Regions from separate parts of the Actinoplanes sp. NPDC000266 genome, predicted to be linked through region 2. Evidence: riboswitches for the same ligand, from Rfam matches in the RefSeq annotation. Region 2 holds a riboswitch; the other holds the start of a gene.

Region 1 (10,084 bases), on a different contig from region 2:
TGAGCGGGGGAATCGTGAAGCCGGGAACCCAGACGCCCTCGTCGGCCAGACGATCGCCGTAGGCCGCGAACACGACCTCGGGCGCGCCGTCGGCCCGCACGCCCCCGCCCGGCTCGAGCACGACCACGCGGTCGACCAGCGGCAGGGCCTCGGCCACCCGGTGCTCCACAATGATCATGGAGGCGTCCAGGCGCAGGGCGGCGATGGCCTCGCGGACCAGCACGGCCCCGTCGGGGTCGAGGTTGGCGGTCGGCTCGTCGAGCAGCAGCAGGCGCGGGCGCAGGGCCAGCACACCGGCCAGGGCCAGCCGTTGCGCCTCGCCGCCGGACAGCGCCGCGGTCGAGCGGATGATCGGATAGGGGAAGCCGACCCGGTCGAGCGCGTCGCTGACCCGGGGCCAGATGTCGGCCGGCGGCACCCCGCGATTTTCCAGGCCGAACGCCACGTCGTCGCCGCTGCGGGCCATCACGAGCTGGGTCTGCGGATCCTGGAAGACGATGCCGACCTGGTCGCGGGCCTTGCGCGGATCGAGTCCGTCGATCTCGATCGTGCCCTCGGACTCGCCCGAGTCGTCGGGCAGCAGGCCGGCCAGCGCGGCCAGCAGGGTGCTCTTACCGGCCCCGGAGGGACCGAGCAGGAGCACCCGCTCGCCGTGCGCTATCCGCAGGTCGACGTCGCGGACGGCCCAGGCGCGACGGCCCGCGTGCCGCCAGCCGAAACCGCGGAGAACGACCTCACTCATGTCGGGAATGACACCAGATCAGACGAGCGCGCGCGAACGCCCCGCCGCGAACCGGTCGAGAACTCCGGTCTGTGCCAGCGCGCGGGTCAGCGCCACGCTGCCGAGACCGGCGATCACCAGCGACGACAGCGCGGTGATGACGATGTACCAGATCCGCATGGTGGCCCACGACGTGCCGCCGTACCAGACGAAGGCGTCGTAGACCGATGCCACCAGCCCGGCCGTGGTGGCGGCGAGCAGGGCCACCGGCAGGTTGTAGACCTTGTAGGCGAAGGCGGCGAACACGAGCTCGGCGCCGAGGGCCTCGAGCGGGCCCTGGATGACCAGGGTCCAGCCCCAGCTCGTGCCGATGGCGGCCGACACCAGGGCGGCCAGGGTGAGGGTGTAGAAGGCGGCGCCCGGCTTGCGGACGATCAGCGCGCCGAGCACGGCCGGCACCAGCCAGACGCCGTAGATCACGCACCGGCCGGGCAGGGGGATGGCGTCGGCCGGGCCGTTCCAGAGCAGGCCCCAGGCCCAGAAGATGACGCCGAAGGCGACGGCGATGATCGAGGCGATGACGATGTCGATGGTCCGCCAACGAGATGACATGTGGTTCCTCCCGAGCTTCCTGCGCTGGCATTACCCAGATCAGGTACGAGGGTCTGCGGTTGCCCGCACTCTCAGCGCTTGTGCGCTCCCCTGTCGGCCTGCATTAGTTTCGATGACGCTAACACTGCTGTTTCGTTCCGCCCAGCGAGGGAGTGATCACAGATGGAGATCAAAGCCCGGGGTCTGACATTCGACGTCTTCGATGGTGGCCCGTCGGAGGGCGACCCGGTTCTGCTGCTGCACGGCTTCCCCCAGGACCACCGCGAGTTCGATCTTCTCGCGCCGAAACTTCACGAGGCAGGTCTCAGGACGTACGCCGTGGATCAGCGCGGCGTCTCACCAGGCGCCCGCCCGGCCGATGTCGGCGCCTACCGGATCACCGAGGCCGTGGCCGACGCGGTCGGCGTGCTCGACGCCCTCGGCCTGGAGTCGGCGCACGTCATCGGCCACGACTGGGGCGCCAACGTCGGCTGGATGCTCGCCGCCTGGCATCCCGAGCGGGTCCGCACCCTCACCGCCGTCTCCGTCCCGCATCCCAAGGCGCTCCAGCTGGCGCTGCGGACCCGGCCCGCCCAGCGGGCCCGGATGGCGTACTTCAAGGTCTTCCAGTCGGCCGCCGCCGAGCGGCTGCTGCTCGCCCGCGACGCCGCCGCCCTGCGCTGGATGCTCAAGCCGATCGGGGAGCGGGCCGAGCTCTACGTCGAGGCCAACCGCGATCCGGGCCGGCTCACCGGCGGGCTGAACTGGTACCGGGCGCTGACCTTCGACCAGCTCAAGGACGTACGCCTGATCCGCGTGCCCACCACATATGTCTGGAGTGACCAGGACGGCGTGGTCTCGCTGACCGCGGCGCTGCGCACCCGGGACTGGGTCGACGCCGACTACCAGATGGTCGCTATGCGCGGTATCAGCCACTGGGTGCCCGAGCAGGCGGCGACTGCCCTTTCCGAGGCGGCCCTGGCTCGCATTCGGGGAGTTTGATTCACGTTCATCTTGGGGTATCCGTCGCGGCATGCCACCCGAGAAGCCGCGGATGAAGCACGAGTCGGAGAAACAACGCTGGGACCGCAACTTCGCCGATCTCCTCCAGGAGTTGCGGGTCGCGCAGACCGGCATCCAGATCCTGTTCGCCTTCCTGCTGACCCTGCCGTTCAGCAACGGCTTCCCCAAGGTCACACAATTCCAGAAGGACACGTACGTCGTGGCGCTGCTGGCCGCCGCCGGCGCCACCGCGATGATCATTGCCCCGGTCGCCTTCCACCGGGCGCTGTTCCGCCAGGGCCGCAAGCCCGAGCTGGTCCGTTACGCCCACCGGATGGCCACCGGCGGCCTGGCCTTCCTGCTGGTCTCGATGGCGGCCAGCGTCCTGCTGGTCACCGACTTCATCCTCGACCGGCCGATCGCCTTCGTCTTCAGCGCCCTCACCGCCCTGTTCTTCCTCACCTTCTGGGCGGGCATCCCGTGGCTGCGCCGCAACTGGATCGACGAGGATCCCGAGGACGAGGACTACGCGAACGCTAGCGGCGAGAACCGCGAAGACCGAGACGTCTGAGTTCCAGCTCGGCCAGGGCGTCGACCGCCTCGGGGTCGCCGTTGCGCCAGCTCTGCGCGATGTCCGGGCCCATCTTGGCCAGCCGGTTCAGGGGCTGGCTGGCCAGGGCCCGCAGGGCGAGCAGGTCGCGACCGGCGGGCTCGTCGCGTACGGAGGTGGCGACGGCGGCCCGGCGGATCCAGCGGATCCGCAACGGCAGCCAGAGGAAGAGCACCAGCGCCAGCGGCACGGCGACCACGGCCAGGGCGATGATGACGGCCATCTGGTCGACGATCTCCTGCTGCTGGCGCCCGGCGTCGGCCAGGTTGCGGGCCGCGTCGGCGGCGCCGGTGAACGGCTTGACCAGCTGGTCGCCGACCAGCGGCACCCGGCCGACCTTGCCGCCGGCGTCGGCCAGGTTGTCGGCGATGCCGCCGCCCGCGGTCTCCAGCTTGGCGCCGGGAACGCCCAGCTTCTCGACCATGTCGTTCACCCACAGGCCGGCGCGCACCCAGAGGTAGACCCAGATCACCACGACGATGTCGGTGATCAGCTGGCGGACGGCGGTGGGGATCCTGTCGGCATAGAGCTTCACGCCGTCAGGGTCCCACGTGGACTGTGCTACTGCTTAGTGGCGCAGTCCGGGCAGGTTCCGAAGATCTCCATCGTGTGAGAGACGTCGACGAAGCCGTGCTTGCCCGCCACCTTGTCGGCCCACGACTCGACGGCCGGGCCCTCCACCTCGACCGCGCGGCCGCACGAGCGGCACACCAGGTGGTGGTGGTGACCCTGGCTGCACCGGCGGTAGAGGTGCTCGCCGCCGGGCGGGCGCATCACGTCGATCTCGCCGGCGTCGGCCAGGCCCTGCAACGTGCGGTAGACGGTGGTCAGCCCCACCCGCTCACCCCGCTCGCGCAGAATGGCGTGCAGCTCCTGAGCGCTGTTGAAGCCCTCGGTCTCGGCCAGCACGGCGCTGACCGCGCTGCGCTGCTTGGTGTTGCGCTGCTGACTCTCGGTGCTCACGAACGAACCTCCCTCGCATGGCTGACGGCGTCGGCGACGATGTGCGCGACGTGGTCGTCCACCAGGGAGTATGCGATCTCCCGGCCTCGTCGCGCACCTCGCACCACGCCCGCGCCGCGCAGCACCCGCAGATGCTGCGAGACCAGCGGCTGTGGCGCCCCCAGCTTCTCCACCAGCTCGTGCACGCAGCGCTCGCCGGCGCCCAGCTCGGCCACGATCGCGACGCGGATCGGGGCCGAGAGCGCCCGCAGCAGCTCGCCGGCCGGCTCATATGCCTCGTAACCCATTGTCAGGCCTCCTGGAGAACCACGTCAGGGGGCTCCACCTCGCGGGGCGGCTGGGCCCGCCGGCGCAGGACCCGCCAGGTCGCGCCGCCGACGGCGATCGCGACGAAGATGGCCAGGGCCAGGATGACCGTGGTGGCGCCGGGCGGGGTGTCCGCCTCGGCCGAGAAGACCACGCCGGCCCCGGCCGCGCCGACGCCGATCAGCATGGCCGCCACCATCGTGCTGCGGAAGCCCCTGGTCACCTGCTGGGCGGCGGCCACCGGGATGACCATCAGGGCCGAGACCAGCAACAACCCGACGGTCCGCATGGCGATGGTCACGGTCACGGCGGTGGTCACGGCCATCAGGAGATTGAGCGTACGGACGGGGAGGCCGCTCACCCGGGCGTACTCCTCGTCGTTGCAGACCGCGAACAGTGCGGGCCGGAAAGCGAGCATGGCGATCAGCACCAGCGCGCCCATCACGGCGATCACCGTGATGTCGGCGGGCGACGTCGTGATGAGCGAGCCGAACAGATATTGGATCAGGCTGTTGCTGCTGGCGTCGTCGGAGAGCGACACCAGCACCACGCCGCCGGCGATGCCGCCGTAGAACAGCAGGGCCAGGGCGAGATCGCCCGAGGTGCGGCCGCGCTCGCGGATCAGCTCGACGCCGATCGCGCCCGCCGCCGAGACGATCACGGCGGCCAGCACGGGGGACTGGTTGAGCAGCAGGCCGACGCCGACGCCGGTCAGGGCGACGTGGCCGATGCCGTCGCCGATCAGCGACAGCCGCCGCTGCACCAGGTAGATGCCGAGCGACGGGGCGGCCAGGCCGATGATGAGCGCGCCGGCCAGGGCACGCATCATGAAGTCGTACTGGAAAAGGTCCATTTCAGTTGGCCGCCATGCGGTCCGTAGGGGCCCACTCGCAGATGCCCGCGGTGGGCTGGACGGCGTGCGGATGCACGTGGTCGTGATCGGGCTCGGCGTGATGGCCGGCCGGCTCCGGCGGCGCGCCCTCGAAGGCGATGCGGCCCTCGTGCACCACGACGGCCCGGTCGATCAGCGGGCGCAGCGGGCCGAGCTCGTGCGCCACCAGCAGGATCGTGCCGCCGCCGTCGCCGAAGCGGCCCAGCGCGGCGGCGAACGCCTCCTGGCTGGCCGCGTCCACGCCCGCGGTGGGCTCGTCCAGGACCAGCAGGTCCGGCTTTCCGGCCAGGGCGCGGGCGATCAACGTGCGCTGCTGCTGTCCACCCGAGAGGGTCGAGACGGGATCGTTGATCCGGTCGAGGAGACCGACGTCGGTCAGGGCGTCGCGCACGGCCGTCCGGTCGGCCGCGCCGGGCAGCCGGAAGATGCCGCGACGGGCCAGGCGGCCGGAGGCGACGACCTCGCCGACCGTGGCCGGCACCCCGCTTCCGGCGCCGAGACGCTGCGGCACATATCCGACCCGGGCCCATTGCTTGAAGCGCCGCTGGGGCGTACCGAAAAGATCGATCTCGCCGCGGCCGATCGGCACCAGGCCGAGGATCGTGCGGATCAGCGTGGACTTGCCGGAGCCGTTCGCGCCGAGGATCGCGACGACCTCTTTCTGATCGACGCTCAGGGAGACGTCGTGCAGGATCTCCCGGCCCTCGTATCCGACGGCCAGATGGCGTACGTCGACGATGCTCATGCTGTGCACCCCAGTGCGGTGGTGATGGCGGTCAGGTTCGCGCGCATCACGGAGAAATAATCTTGGGACGAGTCCGTCAGGCCTTCGAGAGGATCGAGGACGGCGGTCCTGGCGCCGACCTCGCGGGCGATGGTCTCGGCCACGGCCGGGCTGACCAGCGTCTCGAAGAAGATCGTGGTGGTGCCGGTCTCCTTGGCCGTCCGGGCCACCTCGGCCAGCCGCTGCGGTGAGGGCTCGGCCTCGGGGGAGATGCCGGTGATGCCGACCTCGGTGAGGTCGTAGCGGTCGGCCAGATAGTGGAACGCCTCGTGACTGGTCACCAGCTCGCGGCGCTCGCAGGTCTTGAGCCCGGTCGCATATTCGGTGTTCAGCTTGTCGAGCTCGGAGTGCAGGGCGGTGGCCCGGGCCTTGTAGTCGGCGGCGTGCTCGGGATCGGCCTGGCCGAGGCGCTCGCCCAGCTTGTCGGCGATGGTGGCGAAGCGGACCGGGTCGAGCCAGACGTGCGGGTCCATGCCGCCCTCGGCCGTCTCGTGCTCGTGCTCCTCGCCGTCGTGGTCGTCCTCGCTCGCCGGCAGCAGGGTGACCACCGAGGCGGCGTCGAACGCGTGGTCCTTGCCCTCCTGGGCCACGGCCTCGTCGACCGCCGGCTGGAAGCCCTTGAGATAGACGACCAGGCCGGCCCCGGCCACGTCGCCCACCTGGCGCGGGGTGAGCTCGATGTCGTGCGGCTCGGCGCCGGGCTTGGTGAGGTTGGAGACGCTCACCTGGTCGCCGCCGATGCGCTCGCTGAGGAACTGCAGCGGATAGAAGGCGGTGACCACGGCCAGCTTGCCGTCCTCGGCGCCGGAGCCACTGCCGCACCCGGCCAGGAACGACAGCGGGAGCAGAAGGGCGAGGAGGCGGCGGCGCATAGCACCTACTGTCGCCGACAATGATAATGATTGTCAAAAGCGCATAGGTCACAGTGCCTTGGCGAGCGCGGCCGCCAGCAGCAGAACGAGCATGATCAGCCGGATGACACGGGTCGGCGGGGACTGTACGGGCCAGGTTGTGAAGGTCAGCGTGGCCAGGCCCAGCCAGAGCAGGAACAGCAGCGCCGCCCCGACGATGCCGGGCAGGAACAGTCCCGCCACCAGAATCGCCAGCGCCACGATGAAGGCCGTGGTCGGGCTCACCCGGGCCAGCCGGCGCAGCACATTGTCGGACGGTGTCACCGCGTCACCCCTGTCTCGCCTCTCGTACCCTGTCGCCATGCTGGTGCTCAACCGCTTCGACGTGCCGCCGGACACGCGCGACGAATTCGTCGCCCAGGCCCACGCGGCCCTCGCCGCCCTCGCCGAACGGCCCGGATATCTCTCCGGGCGGCTCGCCCGCGCGCTCGAGGACCCCACCCGATGGACACTCGTCACCGAATGGGAGTCGGTGGGAGCCTACCGGCGCGCGCTGGGCGCCTTCGATGTGAAGGTGCACGCCACCCCGCTGCTCGCCCGCTCGCTCGACGAGCCGTCCGCGTTCGAGACGCTCGCCTCGGCCGAGCCGGGCTCGCCGGTGGTCGAGGCGGAGAGCGACCGGGCCTCCGAGCCCTGGCGCTGACGACTACTGTTGCGGTCATGACCACGGCGCCGCCTTTCGTCCCGCCACCCCCGCCGGGGCCCGGCGTGCAGCCGCCCTTCCCGGCGCCGCCGGTCGAGGGCAAAGGCCGGCGCATCGGCATGGGGCTCGGCATCGCCGGCGCGGTGATGGTGCTGGTCTGCGGCGGCGGCGTGGCGGCGCTCATCGGCCTGATCTCGGCCGGCACGAGCGCCATCCAGGAGCAGGCCCACGCGGCCGTCGAGGACTATCTGAACGCCCTGAAATCCGAGAACTACGCGGCGGCGTACGACGACCTCTGCGAAAGTGCCCGGCGCCGGGAAACCCAGGCCGAGTTCCGCACCCGTGTCTCGGCCGGCGAGCCGATCGTCTCGTGGCGTCTCGGCGAGGTCGAGGCGACGTACGGCATCTCCGTGCCCGTCGAGGCCACCTTCGCCGGCGGCGACGTGGAGCAGCTGACGGCCGAACTCGACCAGAACACGTCCACGGGCGAGTTCGAGGTCTGCGACATCGCGGAGTAAATTCTCTGTTCGTCCCGATCCATACTGATGTCCCCGCCGACACCCAGCCGGCGTAGGAGGAACATGCCCGCCGACCGTATCGATGCCGTCGTCAGCCTGGCCAAGCGCCGGGGCTTCGTCTTCCCCTCCAGCGAGATCTACGGAGGAACCCGCTCGGCCTGGGACTACGGTCCGCTGGGTGTGGAGCTGAAGGAGAACGTCCGCCGCCAGTGGTGGCGCACGATGGTCCAGCAGCGCGACGACATCGTCGGCCTCGACTCCGCCGTCATCCTCGCGCGCGACGTGTGGGCGGCCTCCGGCCACCTCGACGCGTTCGTCGACCCGCTGACCGAGTGCCAGTCCTGCCACAAGCGGTTCCGCGCCGACCACCTCGAGGAGGCGTGGGAGGCCAAGCACGGCTCGCTCCCGTCCTCGCTCCAGGAGCTCAACTGCCCGAACTGCGGCAACAAGGGCACCTTCACCGAGCCGAAGATGTTCAACGGCCTGATGAAGACCTACCTCGGCCCGACCGAGAGCGCCGAGGGCCTGCACTACCTGCGGCCCGAGACCGCGCAGGGCATCTTCGTCAACTACAACAACGTGGCCCAGGCCGCCCGCAAGAAGCCGCCGTTCGGCATCGCGCAGATCGGCAAGAGCTTCCGCAACGAGATCACGCCGGGCAACTTCATCTTCCGTACGCGTGAGTTCGAGCAGATGGAGATGGAGTTCTTCGTCGAGCCCGGCAGCGACGAGAAGTGGCACGACTACTGGCTCCAGGAGCGCTGGAACTGGTACCGCGACCTCGGCCTGTCGGAGTCGAACCTGCGCTTCTTCGAGCACCCGGCGGAGAAGCTGTCCCACTACTCCAAGCGCACCGTGGACATCGAATACAGGTTCCAGTTCGGTGGCACGGAGTTCGCGGAGCTCGAAGGCATCGCCAACCGCACCGACTTCGACCTGTCGACCCACTCCAAGCACTCGGGCGTGGACCTGTCGTACTTCGACCAGGAGAAGCAGGAACGCTGGGTGCCGTACGTGATCGAGCCGGCGGCCGGTCTCACCCGCGCGGTGCTGGCCTTCCTGCTCGAGGCGTACGACGAGGACGAGGCCCCGAACACCAAGGGCGGCGTCGACAAGCGGACGGTCATGCGTTTCGACCCCCGCCTGGCCCCGATCAAGGTGGCGGTGCTGCCGCTCTCGCGCAACCCCGACCTGTCCCCGAAGGCCCGGGGCCTGGCCGCCGACCTGCGCAAGCGCTGGATCGTCGAGTTCGACGACTCACAGGCGATCGGCCGCCGCTACCGCCGCCAGGACGAGATCGGCACCCCGTTCTGCGTGACGGTCGACTTCGACACCCTGACCGACGACGCGGTGACGGTGCGCGACCGCGACACGATGAAGCAGGAGCGGGTCGCCCTCTCCCAGATCGAGAGCTACCTGCTCGCCAAGGGCCTTTAGAGGCTCTTAGAAAGCGAAGCCGCCCGGTCGGCCGTTCCGGTCCGCGATCAGCCCGGCCAAGGTCGCCACAGCGATCTCGGCCGGCGTCCGCGACCCGATGTTCAGGCCGATCGGGCGGTGCACCCGCTTGATCTGCTCCTCGCCGACGCCACGCTCCCGCAGCGCGGCGACATGGGGCCCTTCGACCTTGGGGTTGCCCACGATCCCGATCCACCGGGTCTCGGCGGCCAGAGCTTGTTCGAGCAGCTCCCCGATCTCGGCCCGGTGGTGGTCACTCAGCACGACATCGGTGTGCTCGTCGAGACCGGCCGGCCCCAGATCGTGCACGAAGGTGTCCCCGTGAGCCCGGGGCAGCCCTTGAAGCCGTGTCTCATCCGGCTCCACGAGCACAGCCTGAAACCCGACGTCGACGGCAAGCCGCAACATGGCCTCACCGACCGCCGACTGAAACACGACCACAAGCTTCCGCGGACTCAGCTCATCACCCACGCGGCCGACTCTGCCAGATTCGTGGTGGCCGCAGTCATAGGCGTGCGACTACCGTCCGGAAAGCGTTGACCCCGGCAGCGGTTGGAGCCGTACCTTCGCGCCGTCGGCGGCAACCTTGCGGCGGCCTTGGATCTCTACGCCTGGAACTCTGAGATCTCCGCCGCGCCGATCCCGGCCATCTGCTGCAACACTGAGCTCAATCTGGGCTTCTGGCGGT
Region 2 (10,084 bases):
CCTGTTCGAGGGAACGGTGATCGCGGTAACTCACGACCGCTGGTTCACCCGCTCGTTCGACCGCTTCATCCTCTTCCAGGGCGACGGCGAGGTCGTCGAGACCCCAGAGCCGGTCTGGGACGTCCGTTGACCAGAGGGCGTCCCGGCCGGAGCTGGGACGCCCACAGGGTCAGGCGTTGGGGGCTACCTCGGCCAGTGGGACGTAGACCTTGCCGCCGGACTCGACGAACTCGGCTGACTTCTGGGACATGCCCATGGCCTTCAGTTCGTGGCTGATTTTCATGGAGCAGAACTTCGGGCCGCACATCGAGCAGAAGTGGGCTGTCTTGGCGGCCGGGGCCGGCAAGGTCTCGTCGTGGTAGGCGCGGGCCGTCTCCGGGTCCAGGGCCAGCTCGAACTGGTCCTCCCAGCGGAACTCGAAACGGGCCTTGGACAGGGCGTCGTCCCAGGCCTGGGCGCCCGGGTGGCCCTTGGCCAGGTCGGCCGCGTGTGCGGCGATCTTGTAGGCGATCATGCCGGCCTTCACGTCGTCCTTGTCGGGCAGGCCCAGGTGCTCCTTGGGGGTGACGTAGCAGAGCATCGCGGTGCCGAACATGCCGATCATCGCGGCGCCGATCGCTGACGTGATGTGGTCGTAGGCGGGGGCGATGTCCGTGGCCAGCGGGCCCAGCGTGTAGAACGGCGCGCCGCCGCACAGCTCGACCTGGAGGTCCACGTTCTCCTTGATCTTGTGCATGGGTACGTGGCCTGGGCCCTCCACCATCACCTGCACGTCGTACTCCCAGGCGCGGTGGGTCAGCTCGCCCAGCGTGCGCAGCTCGGCGAACTGGGCCGCGTCGTTGGCGTCGGCGATCGAACCCGGGCGCAGGCCGTCGCCCAGGGAGAACGTGATGTCGTACCGGGCGAAGATCTCGCAAAGCTCGTCGTAGTGGGTGTAGAGGAAGTTCTCCTCGTGGTGGGCGAGACACCAGGCCGCCATGATCGAGCCACCGCGGGAGACGATCCCGGTGACCCGGTCGGCGGCCAGCGGCACGTGCGGCAGCAGCACGCCGGCGTGGATCGTCATGTAGTCGACGCCCTGCTCGGCCTGCTCGATGATGGTGTCGCGGAACAGTTCCCAGGTCAGCTTGACCGGATCGCCCTTGACCTTCTCGAGCGCCTGGTAGATCGGCACGGTGCCGATCGGGACCGGCGCGTTCCGGATGATCGCCTCGCGGGTCTCGTGGATGCGGGGGCCGGTCGACAGGTCCATCACCGTGTCCGCGCCCCAGCGGGTCGCCCACGTCATCTTCTCGACCTCCTCGGCGACCGACGAGGTCACCGCGGACGTGCCGATGTTCGCGTTGACCTTCACCAGGAAGCGGGAGCCGATCACCATGGGCTCCGACTCGGGATGGTTGACGTTCGCCGGCAGCACGGCCCGGCCGGCCGCGATCTCGTCGCGCACCAACTCCACCGGGACGTTCTCGCGGACGGCGACGAACTCCATCTCGGGCGTCGTCTCGCCGGCCCGGGCCGCGGCGAGCTGCGTCTTCCGGGTGCCCCACGGTTTACGCAGCGGCGGCAGGCCGACCTCCGGATCGCTGCCCGGGCCCGAGGTGTCGTAGAGCCGCACGGGGTCGTTCCCGTCGCTCAGCACGACCTCCGAGAACGGCACCTTCATGTCGGGCCGCGATCCCTCGACGTACACCTTGCGCCTCATGCTTTTCCTCCCCAATCGTGACAAAACCGGCGGCGGACGGCAGCACGGAACCCCGCGCCACAGCCGTCGGAGCCTTTAGATGAAGTGGTTCAGCGGACCGGGCCCCGCGCCCAGCCGCCATTCGCGCCCGCCGGCCAGCGCGGTGCGCACATAACGCTTGGCCTTCCGCACGGCGACCGGCACCGGATCACCGGACGCCAGGAAGACCGCCACCGCCGAGGAGAAGGTGCAGCCCGACCCGTGGTTGTTCGCCGTCCGCACCGGCTCGCCGCGCAACGTCTCGGCCACGCCGTCGTGCCACAGCACGTCGGCGGCGGTCTCGCTGCCGGTCACCACGACGGCGCGCGCGCCCTGCTTGGCCAGGCTTTCGGCGGCCAGGACCATCTCCTCGGCCGTCTCGACCGGGCTTCCGGTGAGGGCGGCGGCCTCCTGCCGGTTCGGGGTCAGGACACAGTTGTACGACACCAGGGGCGCGACAGCCGCAGTGTCCGCGAGCCGGGCGCCTGACGTGGCGACCAGCACGGGGTCGACGACGAGGTGGGGCAGGCGGCCGGCCCGGTCGGCGATCAGAGCGGCCACGGCGGGGTCGCCGATCATGCCGACCTTGACGGCGGCGACCGGGAAGTCGGCCAGGACGGCGTCGAGCTGGGCGGCGACGATGTCGATCGGGATGGGGTGGATGGCGGTGACGCCGAGCGTGTTCTGGGCGGTGACAGCGGTGATGACGGAGGTGCCGTAGGCGTACAGGGCGGCGAAGGTCTTGAGGTCGGCCTGAATGCCGGCGCCACCCCCGGAGTCGGAGCCGGCGATGGTGAGCACGACCGGCGGCGTCATCGGGCGGCCGCCGCTAGCTCCGCCGCCGCCAGTTCCGGATCGTCGGCGCGCATGACGGCGCCGAGCACCGCGACCCCGCGGGCCCCGGCGGCCACGCAGGCGGCCGCCCGCGACGGCGTGTCGATGCCGCCCAGCGCCAGCCACGGCACCTCACCCGCGAGCGCCGCCGCCTTCTCCGGTCCCAGCGCGGGGCCGTACCCCGGCTTGGTCCTGGTCAGGAAGACCGGCGAGAGCGTCACGTAGTCCTCAGTGGACAATTTCGGCGCGCCATGAGCCGATCTCCCGATCAGGCCGGCGGCGGGCACCGGATCGGCCTCGGCCAGGTGCACCGCGTCGCCGCCGAGCGGGTCCGGCCCGGCGACGATCAACCGGCCCGGCGGCAGCAGGGAGCGCAGTCGCTCGGCGAGCGCGGCCCTTTCGGCGTACGGCAAATCTCTCTCCCGCAGAATGACCCACTCGGCGCCGCCGCGGATCGCCGCCTCGACCACCGGAACCAACGGCCCGGCGGCGGACCGCCGGTCGGTGAGAACGACGAGCCCGCCCGGGATCACCACTGGGCCCGCCCCTCGTCCGATGTGGACGCCAATGCGTGGAAGCGGCGTGGGATGCGCCCGGCCGTGTAGGCCAGCCGTCCCGCCAGCACCGCGTGGCGCATCGCCGAGGCCATCGCCGCCGGGTCGTCGGACCGGGTGATCGCGCTGGCGATGAGCACGGCGTCGCAGCCCAGCTCCATGGCCAGGGCCGCGTCCGAGGCCGTGCCGATGCCCGCGTCGAGCACGACCGGGACGTCGACGCTCTGCCGGATCAGCCGGATGTGGTGTGGGTTGGAGATGCCCAGGCCGGAGCCGATCGGCGAGCCCGCCGGCATCACCGCCGCGCAGCCCACGTCGGCCAGGCGGCGGGCCAGGATCGGGTCGTCGCTCGTGTACGGCAACACGGTGAACCCGTCGCCGGCCAGCGTCTCGGCCGCGCGCAGCAGCTCCACGCCGTCGGGCAGCAGGGTCCGGTCGTCGCCGATGACCTCGAGCTTGATCAGGTCGGTCTCGAAGGCCTCGCGGGCCAGGTGGGCCGTCTTCACCGCGTCGCCCGCCGTATAGCAGCCGGCCGTGTTCGGCAGCACTCGCACGCCGAGCCGGTCGAGCATCGGCAGCAGTCCGGGCCCGGCCGCGTCGACCCGGCGCAGGGCGACCGTGACCAGGTCGGTCCCGGAGGCGACGATGGCCTCCTCCAGGGCGGCCAGGCTGTTGGCGCCGCCCGTGCCCAGAATGAGCCGTGATTTGTCGAACACGGTCAGCCTCCCTGTGCCGCGGTCAGCACCTCGACCGCGTCGCCTTCGGCCAAGGGCACCGCGCTCCACGTCGAGCGGGGAACCACCTCGCCGTTGACCGCGACCGCGACGCCGCGGCGGGCCTCGGTGAGCGTCTCGACCAGGGCCAGCACCGACAACTCGGTCTCGGTGTCGAAGCTGCGCCCGTTGACCGTCAACCGCATCAGAACCTCCCGGGGTCGAAGTCGGGGCATTCCTTGCCGTCCAGCACGAGATCGGCGATGAGCTCGGCGGTGACCGGGGCGAGCAGGATGCCGTTGCGGTGGTGGCCGGCGGCCACGAAAACGCCCTGGCCGATGGGCCCGATCAGGGGCGCGTTGTCCGGGGTTCCGGGCCGGTGGCCCACGGTTGTCTCGGTCAGTTCCAGCTCGGCCAGGCCCGGCACCAGCTCGATCGCGGCCCGCAGCAGGTCGTGCACGCCGCCCGCGGTGACCAGCCGGTCGGTGCGCTCCTCCTGGGTGGCGCCGACGACGATCTCGCCGTCCCGGCGGGGCACGATGTAGACCGGCCGCCCGTCGACCGTCGCGTCGAGCACATGCCGCAGAAGCCCCGGCTCACCCCGCAACCGCAGGACCTGACCTTTGACCGGCCGTACGGGGAGACCGGTGAGCCGCGCGGTGCCACAACCGGCCGCCACGACGACCGTCGTGGCCTCCACATCGGACAGCGACTCGATCCGCTTCGGCACGATCCGGTCGCGCAGCCGCTCGCGGAGTGCGGCGACCACGCGGCGCGGGTCGACCTGGCGTTCCCGCGGTGAATGCACGCCGACGCGCACCCGGGGCGAGAGCGCCGGCTCCAGCTCACGCAACTCCGAGGGGCGCAGCAGCGGCAACTGCTGCCTGGTCCAGACCCGGGCCGCCTCGGCCACGTCGTCCGCGGTCATGGCCAGGCTCAGCGTTCCGGTGTCGTCGTAGCCGACGTCCACGCCCAGCTCGGCCGCGAAGCCGGGCCACAGATCGGCCGACCGTTCCATCAGCCGCACCAGGGCCGGATCTTCGAACGCCGACTCGCCGCCGGGCGCGAGCATGCCGGCCGCGACGTGCCAGGCCCCGTCGTCCCCGTCGTCGAAGACGGTGACGTCCTGCCCGCGCTCGACGAGCCGCCACGCGACAGCCAGCCCGATGATCCCGCCACCGACCACCGCGATGTCGCTCATGCCCGGCCTCCCAAGGCCTGGAGGAAGGCGACCGTGGCGCGGGCCGGGTCGCCGGCGATGGCCGAGATCGCCGCCACGCCGTACGAGTCGAGCAGAGCGACCCGGTCGACGGTGACCCCGCCGATGGCGATGACCGGCGTGCCCGGCACCGCCGCGACGACTTTCCCGACCCCTTCGGGCCCGATCGGCTCGGGAAGCCCGGCCTTGCTGACGGTGGCGAAGGCGGGCCCCACGCCGAGATAGGACGCTCCGTCGTCGACGGCTTTCAGAGCGGCTTCGGGTGTACGGCACGTGGCGCCCACAACCGCGTCGGAGCCCAGAACCCGACGAACCGCGGCCACCGGAAGATCTTCGGCGCCCACATGGACGCCATCGGCGCCGGCCGCCAAGGCCACACCCACCCGGTCGTCGACCAGGCAGAGCGCGTCACCGGCACGCCGGCACACATCGAGGGCGGCGACGGTCAGCTCATAGGCCGCACGATCGGACGACTTCACCCGCACCTGCACGGCGACCGGCCCATGGCCGACCACCCCTCGCACCACGTCGAGCGAGTCGGTGACTACATGCAATCGAGGAAACAACGAACGCTCCTCCCTGCGCCGGCATGACCCGGATCAGGTTCGACGGTCGGGGGCTGCTTCGGCCCCCCTCTCAGCCCGGTGCACCGGACTCCCGTGGGGTTGTGCTCGGACCATAACCGGTCCGCGTCAAGAAAAGCTAGAGTGCCCGTTGTCTCACAGCTTGTAGAACGTCACGTAGTGGTCGGGGGTGAACCAGGTCTCTCTTGTGGAGCGGTTGACCACGATGCGGTAGGCGTCCCGGGCCGCGCCGCGCGTGCGGGAGTAGACGTCGTACTCGCTGTAGGTGGCGTTCAACGGGAGCTGCTTCTCCCGGTTCTGGAACGTGCCGCCGGTGTAGTTGTACTGGCCGTACGGCCACGCGTACCAGCCGCTGCTCGTCGGCCAGCCCAGCGTTGACCAGCCCGTGCGGGCGGTGCGGGCGGCCGAGCAGCGGGAGATCGTGCAGCTCGAGTGGACGGCGGCCTGGGCCGCGTCGGTGCTTGTCGGCGCCACCACGGCCGGCACGACCAGTGCCGTGCCGGAGAGGGCGAAGACCAGGGCGAGGCCGGTGAGGAACCGGCGGAGGCGGGGGTACCGGTCAGCGGTCATGGACGACATCGTGCGACGGTGGGAGGCCGCGCGGTACCTCCCGGTCACATCATTCCATTGACGTTCGCCTATACGTTACCGGCCAAGGCCTCCGACCCAGTCGGTCAGCTCGTTGTCTTTGCCCTGCTGGCGCGGCTGCGGTGGGGTGAAGCCGTCGAACGACGGCGTCGGCAGCACTCCGGTGTCGGACGGGCGCAGCTCGTGGTCGGGGCGCTGGGCGGCGGCCGACGCGCGGGCGGCGACGGAGGCGCGGGCCGCGGCGACGTTCGCGCGGCCGGTGATGGCCTGGGCGGCGCCGGCGCCGGGCAGCGGGCCGGTGGGGGCGCCGGCGGCGGGGAGCGGGCCCGTGGGAGCTCCGGCCGACGGGCCGCCCGCGGCCTGGGCGATCGCCGAGTGGGGCTGGGCGTCGCGCTGGGGCAGCGGCGGGCGGTCGGGAGTGGGCGGAGCGTCGGCGCCGGCCGGGCCGCGCCGGAAGACCGCGGCCAGCACGGAGCCGAAGACCCCGGCGCCGGCGGCCGTCATCGCCGCCCAGTACGGGACCTCCTGGTAGCGGTCGGCGCCCGCGCCGGGGCCGGCGATCAGGTAGGCCACCGTGAGCAGGGCCGGGCCGGGCAGGCCGGAGAGCGCGATGGCCACCAGCGAGTGCCGGCCGCGGCGGGCGGCCAGGCCGATCACCACGCCGCAGATCAGGGCGAGCGCCGGCATCGTGAAGAGCGCGGCCTGGTCGACCGCCTTGTCGGGCAGGATGCTCAGATCGAGCACGCCGAGGCGTACGGAAACCGGGTCTTGACCTGGCCTCAGCGACGGCGCCACCGAGGCGAGCGCCACGACCCACGTGGCGACCGTCAGCGTCAGGATGCTCCAGCGGGCGACGGCGCTGCGCAGGGCCGCGTACGCCGCGAAGATGCCCACGGCCGCGCCGAGCGCGGCGCACGCGCCCACCACGAAGACCGGGTCGACGCCGGTGACCTCGGCCGCCCGGGCCGGCTGCATGGTGAGCGGCACGATGGCGGCCGCGCCGAAGCCGGCCACCACGGCGGGAACGAACCGGGCGCCGGCGGGAGCGCGTTTCGGCAGCTGAGTGCGGCCGACGATGGCGCCGAGCGCGGCCGCCGTCATGGCGAACCACGCCACCCAGGCCAGCTGGGCGATCCACTCGTCACGCGCAGTGACCTCAACGACGCGGGTGAAGCGCAGGACGCCCAACCCGTAGGCCAGGCCCAGCTGAGAAGCCCCGGCCAGCGCGGCAACGCCGAACGAGGCACCCAACAACTTCGCCCAGGTGCGGAAAGTCATGCCCGGCACGTTACGGAATCCTCTCCCGTGAACGCCACTGGGACGTCCGATTCTTAAGGCAGTCCAAAATCCCGCTTAGAAAGCCCTTGTACGCAGCGTGATCTCGCTGCGCCATGAAGAGATCAAGCCATCAAGAGATCATGAAGCTGGGCGCTGCACCGGGCGACCTCGTCCAGGTTGGCCGTGCGGCCGAGCGTGCGGGGACGCGGGATGCGCACGTCGATGATCTCGCGGACCCGGCCCGGCCGCGGGCTCAGCACCACCACCCGGTCGGCCAGCAGCACCGCCTCGTCGATCGAGTGGGTGACGAAGACCGTGGTCGGCGCCTGCTCCATGTGGATGCGCTGGAGCTCGACCGACAGCTCCTCGCGGATCAGCGGGTCGAGCGCCGAGAACGGCTCGTCCATCAGCATCACGCGGGGGCGCCCGATCAGCGCGCGGCACAGCGCCACCCGCTGCTGCATGCCGCCTGAGAGCTCGTGCGGCAGCCTCTTCTCGAAGCCGGTCAGGCCGGTCAGCTCGAGCAGGTCGTGGGCGCGGGTGACGTATTCCGCCTTGCGCCAGCCGAAGATCTGCACCGGCAGCAGCACGTTGTCGAGCACCGACCGCCACGGCAGCAGGGCCGGGCGCTGGAACATCATCGCCACGTCCCGGCGCGGCTTGACCACCCGCTCGCCGGACACCTGGATGGCGCCTCCGGTCGGCGGGAGCAGGCCGGCGATCAGCCGCAGCAGCGTCGACTTGCCGCAGCCGGACCGGCCGACCACGGCCACGAACTCGCCGTCGGCCACCGTGAGGCTCACGTCGCGCAGCGCCTCGACCGTGCCCGAGCGGCCGGTGAAGGTCCGCGACACGTTCTCGACGCGGATCATGAGGCGAGCCGCCAGCGGCCGGCCCGGGCCACCAGCACGGTGAGCGCCTGCGGCATCAGGCCGGAGTGGTTGTCCGGTGTCAGCCGGAGCGGGCCGGACAGGCCGTCGACCTGCGAGGTCTCCAGGATGTCGCGGATGCCCTCGCGGTCGGCGCCGACCCGGGCCACCGCGTCGGCCACCAGGTCGACCGCGTCGGCCGCGAAGGCGGCCACGCCCGAGTAGCTGCCGTAGCGCGAGGTGTAGTCGCGGAACCACTGCTTGCGCGACGATTTCGCCGGCGTGGTCGCGATGACGTCGTCGATGGCCAGGATCTGGGTGAAGACCATCCGGACGTTGTTCGTCGCGGACGAGGCGGCGGCCGGGATGAACAGGTCGCCGGCGGCCGCGGCGTCGAAGTAGACCCGGCCCTTGAATCCGACCTGCTTCAGGTTGACCGCGGCCAGCTGGGCCAGGTCGGGCGCGGTCAGCACCACGATCGCGCTCGGGTTGCCGTCGGCCAGCGTGCCGATGGCCTGGGTGATGTCGGTGGCGGTCGGCTTGACCGCGCGGGCGGCCTGGCGGGTGATGCCGGTGCCGGTCAGCTTGGCGAACAGCGCCCTCTGGGCCCCGCGCCCGTACAGGTCGTCGGAGTAGAGGATCGCGATGTTCTTGGTCTTCGCCTTGCTCAGCTCGGAGACCATCGCCGACGCGTTGTCGGCCGAGTTCGGGCCGATCTTGAAGATGTACCGCCGGCTGGAAACCGGGTTGACGACCTCTTCGGAGGCGCCCAGCGAGATGGTCGGCACCTTCTTGTCGTTGATCGTCTTGGCCGCGCCGACCACGCACTGGTCACAGGCGCCGGAGACGATCGCGGCGACCGAGGGGTCGTCGGCGAACGCGCCGATGTTGCGCATCGAGGACGTCGGGTCGTTCCGGTTGTCCTGCGTGGTCAGCTTGAGCTGCCGGTCGCCGAGCTGGCCCGAGGCGTTCACCTGCTCGATCCGCAGTTGAAGGGCGCGCGCGTACGCGATGTCGACGGCCGACGAATTGTCGAGGTCGGCGGCGATCGTGATCACTTCGGACGCCTTCGGCTGGCCGTCGTCCGAGGAGCAGCCGGCCGCACCGGCGACGAGGAGCATCGATGCCACGGCGGATGCCGCGGTGATGCGGGGGAGCCGCACTGCGGTGCCTCCTAGAAAGGCGATACGGACAAGATGTCCGTTCGAACGCGCCAAACCTTGCCAACGTGAGGGCCCCTGGTCAAGCAGAGGTCCATCGATGGAGCGAGACGCTTGTCTCACATATTGGTTGGAATCTTGCAGTTTGATCGTGACCGGGTCATCACGGAATGTCGTGGTCGGCATATTCGTGCACGTCAAAGAGGTGTGAATGTCGATTGTGGAACTGGCAATGCATCCAACAGTCCGGCGCGGAGTTCGTTTCGGGGAGTTTCCGGACTTCCCAAACCAATGTCCGTTCTGATGAAATTCCCGGGCCGCAGCGCTCAGGCGGGCACGGAGACACGGGGATGACCACGGAGGAGAAGTCGTGAGCACCGGATCTTCGACCCAGGTGGCACGCCGTGGTGTCTTTCCCCGGCTTCGGGATGCGCGCATCCGTTCGAAGCTGGCGCTGATCCTCCTCGTGCCCCTGGCCGCAGTAATCGTTCTCGCCACCACGCGACTCGTCGACATCGGACAGCGCGCGTCAGCCGCCGGTCAGGTGGAGGAGCTGACCAAGCTC

Evidence for each region. Region 2 has a riboswitch for thiamine pyrophosphate ahead of ACFY36_RS24405 (thiamine phosphate synthase). Riboswitches for the same ligand answer to the same signal wherever they lie in the genome.
Region 1: linked by a shared signal. The riboswitch ahead of ACFY36_RS35325 (ECF transporter S component) and the one ahead of ACFY36_RS24405 (thiamine phosphate synthase) in region 2 are both predicted to bind thiamine pyrophosphate.

What each region holds. Positions count from the first base shown of each region.
Region 1 is NZ_JBIAZI010000010.1:6,390-16,473, forward strand. It holds gene ACFY36_RS35320 (ABC transporter ATP-binding protein) at 1-742, opposite strand, end outside; gene ACFY36_RS35325 (ECF transporter S component) at 761-1,333, opposite strand; TPP riboswitch at 1,332-1,435, opposite strand; gene ACFY36_RS35330 (alpha/beta fold hydrolase) at 1,496-2,314, shown strand; gene ACFY36_RS35335 (DUF6328 family protein) at 2,367-2,885, shown strand; gene ACFY36_RS35340 (hypothetical protein) at 2,851-3,459, opposite strand; gene ACFY36_RS35345 (Fur family transcriptional regulator) at 3,486-3,887, opposite strand; gene ACFY36_RS35350 (ArsR/SmtB family transcription factor) at 3,884-4,174, opposite strand; gene ACFY36_RS35355 (metal ABC transporter permease) at 4,177-5,046, opposite strand; gene ACFY36_RS35360 (metal ABC transporter ATP-binding protein) at 5,048-5,830, opposite strand; gene ACFY36_RS35365 (metal ABC transporter substrate-binding protein) at 5,827-6,741, opposite strand; gene ACFY36_RS35370 (DUF6703 family protein) at 6,790-7,044, opposite strand; gene ACFY36_RS35375 (antibiotic biosynthesis monooxygenase family protein) at 7,082-7,423, shown strand; gene ACFY36_RS35380 (hypothetical protein) at 7,441-7,941, shown strand; gene ACFY36_RS35385 (glycine--tRNA ligase) at 8,005-9,378, shown strand; gene ACFY36_RS35390 (XdhC family protein) at 9,385-9,831, opposite strand.
Region 2 is NZ_JBIAZI010000006.1:64,485-74,568, reverse strand. It holds gene ACFY36_RS24440 (ABC-F family ATP-binding cassette domain-containing protein) at 1-130, shown strand, start outside; gene thiC (phosphomethylpyrimidine synthase ThiC) at 170-1,702, opposite strand; gene thiD (bifunctional hydroxymethylpyrimidine kinase/phosphomethylpyrimidine kinase) at 1,778-2,536, opposite strand; gene ACFY36_RS24425 (thiamine phosphate synthase) at 2,533-3,090, opposite strand; gene ACFY36_RS24420 (thiazole synthase) at 3,084-3,830, opposite strand; gene thiS (sulfur carrier protein ThiS) at 3,827-4,027, opposite strand; gene thiO (glycine oxidase ThiO) at 4,027-5,022, opposite strand; gene ACFY36_RS24405 (thiamine phosphate synthase) at 5,019-5,606, opposite strand; TPP riboswitch at 5,600-5,711, opposite strand; gene ACFY36_RS24400 (ribonuclease domain-containing protein) at 5,760-6,194, opposite strand; gene ACFY36_RS24395 (hypothetical protein) at 6,270-7,490, opposite strand; gene ACFY36_RS24390 (ABC transporter ATP-binding protein) at 7,613-8,362, opposite strand; gene ACFY36_RS24385 (ABC transporter substrate-binding protein) at 8,359-9,480, opposite strand; partial or broken gene ACFY36_RS24380 (sensor histidine kinase) at 9,890-10,084, shown strand, end outside.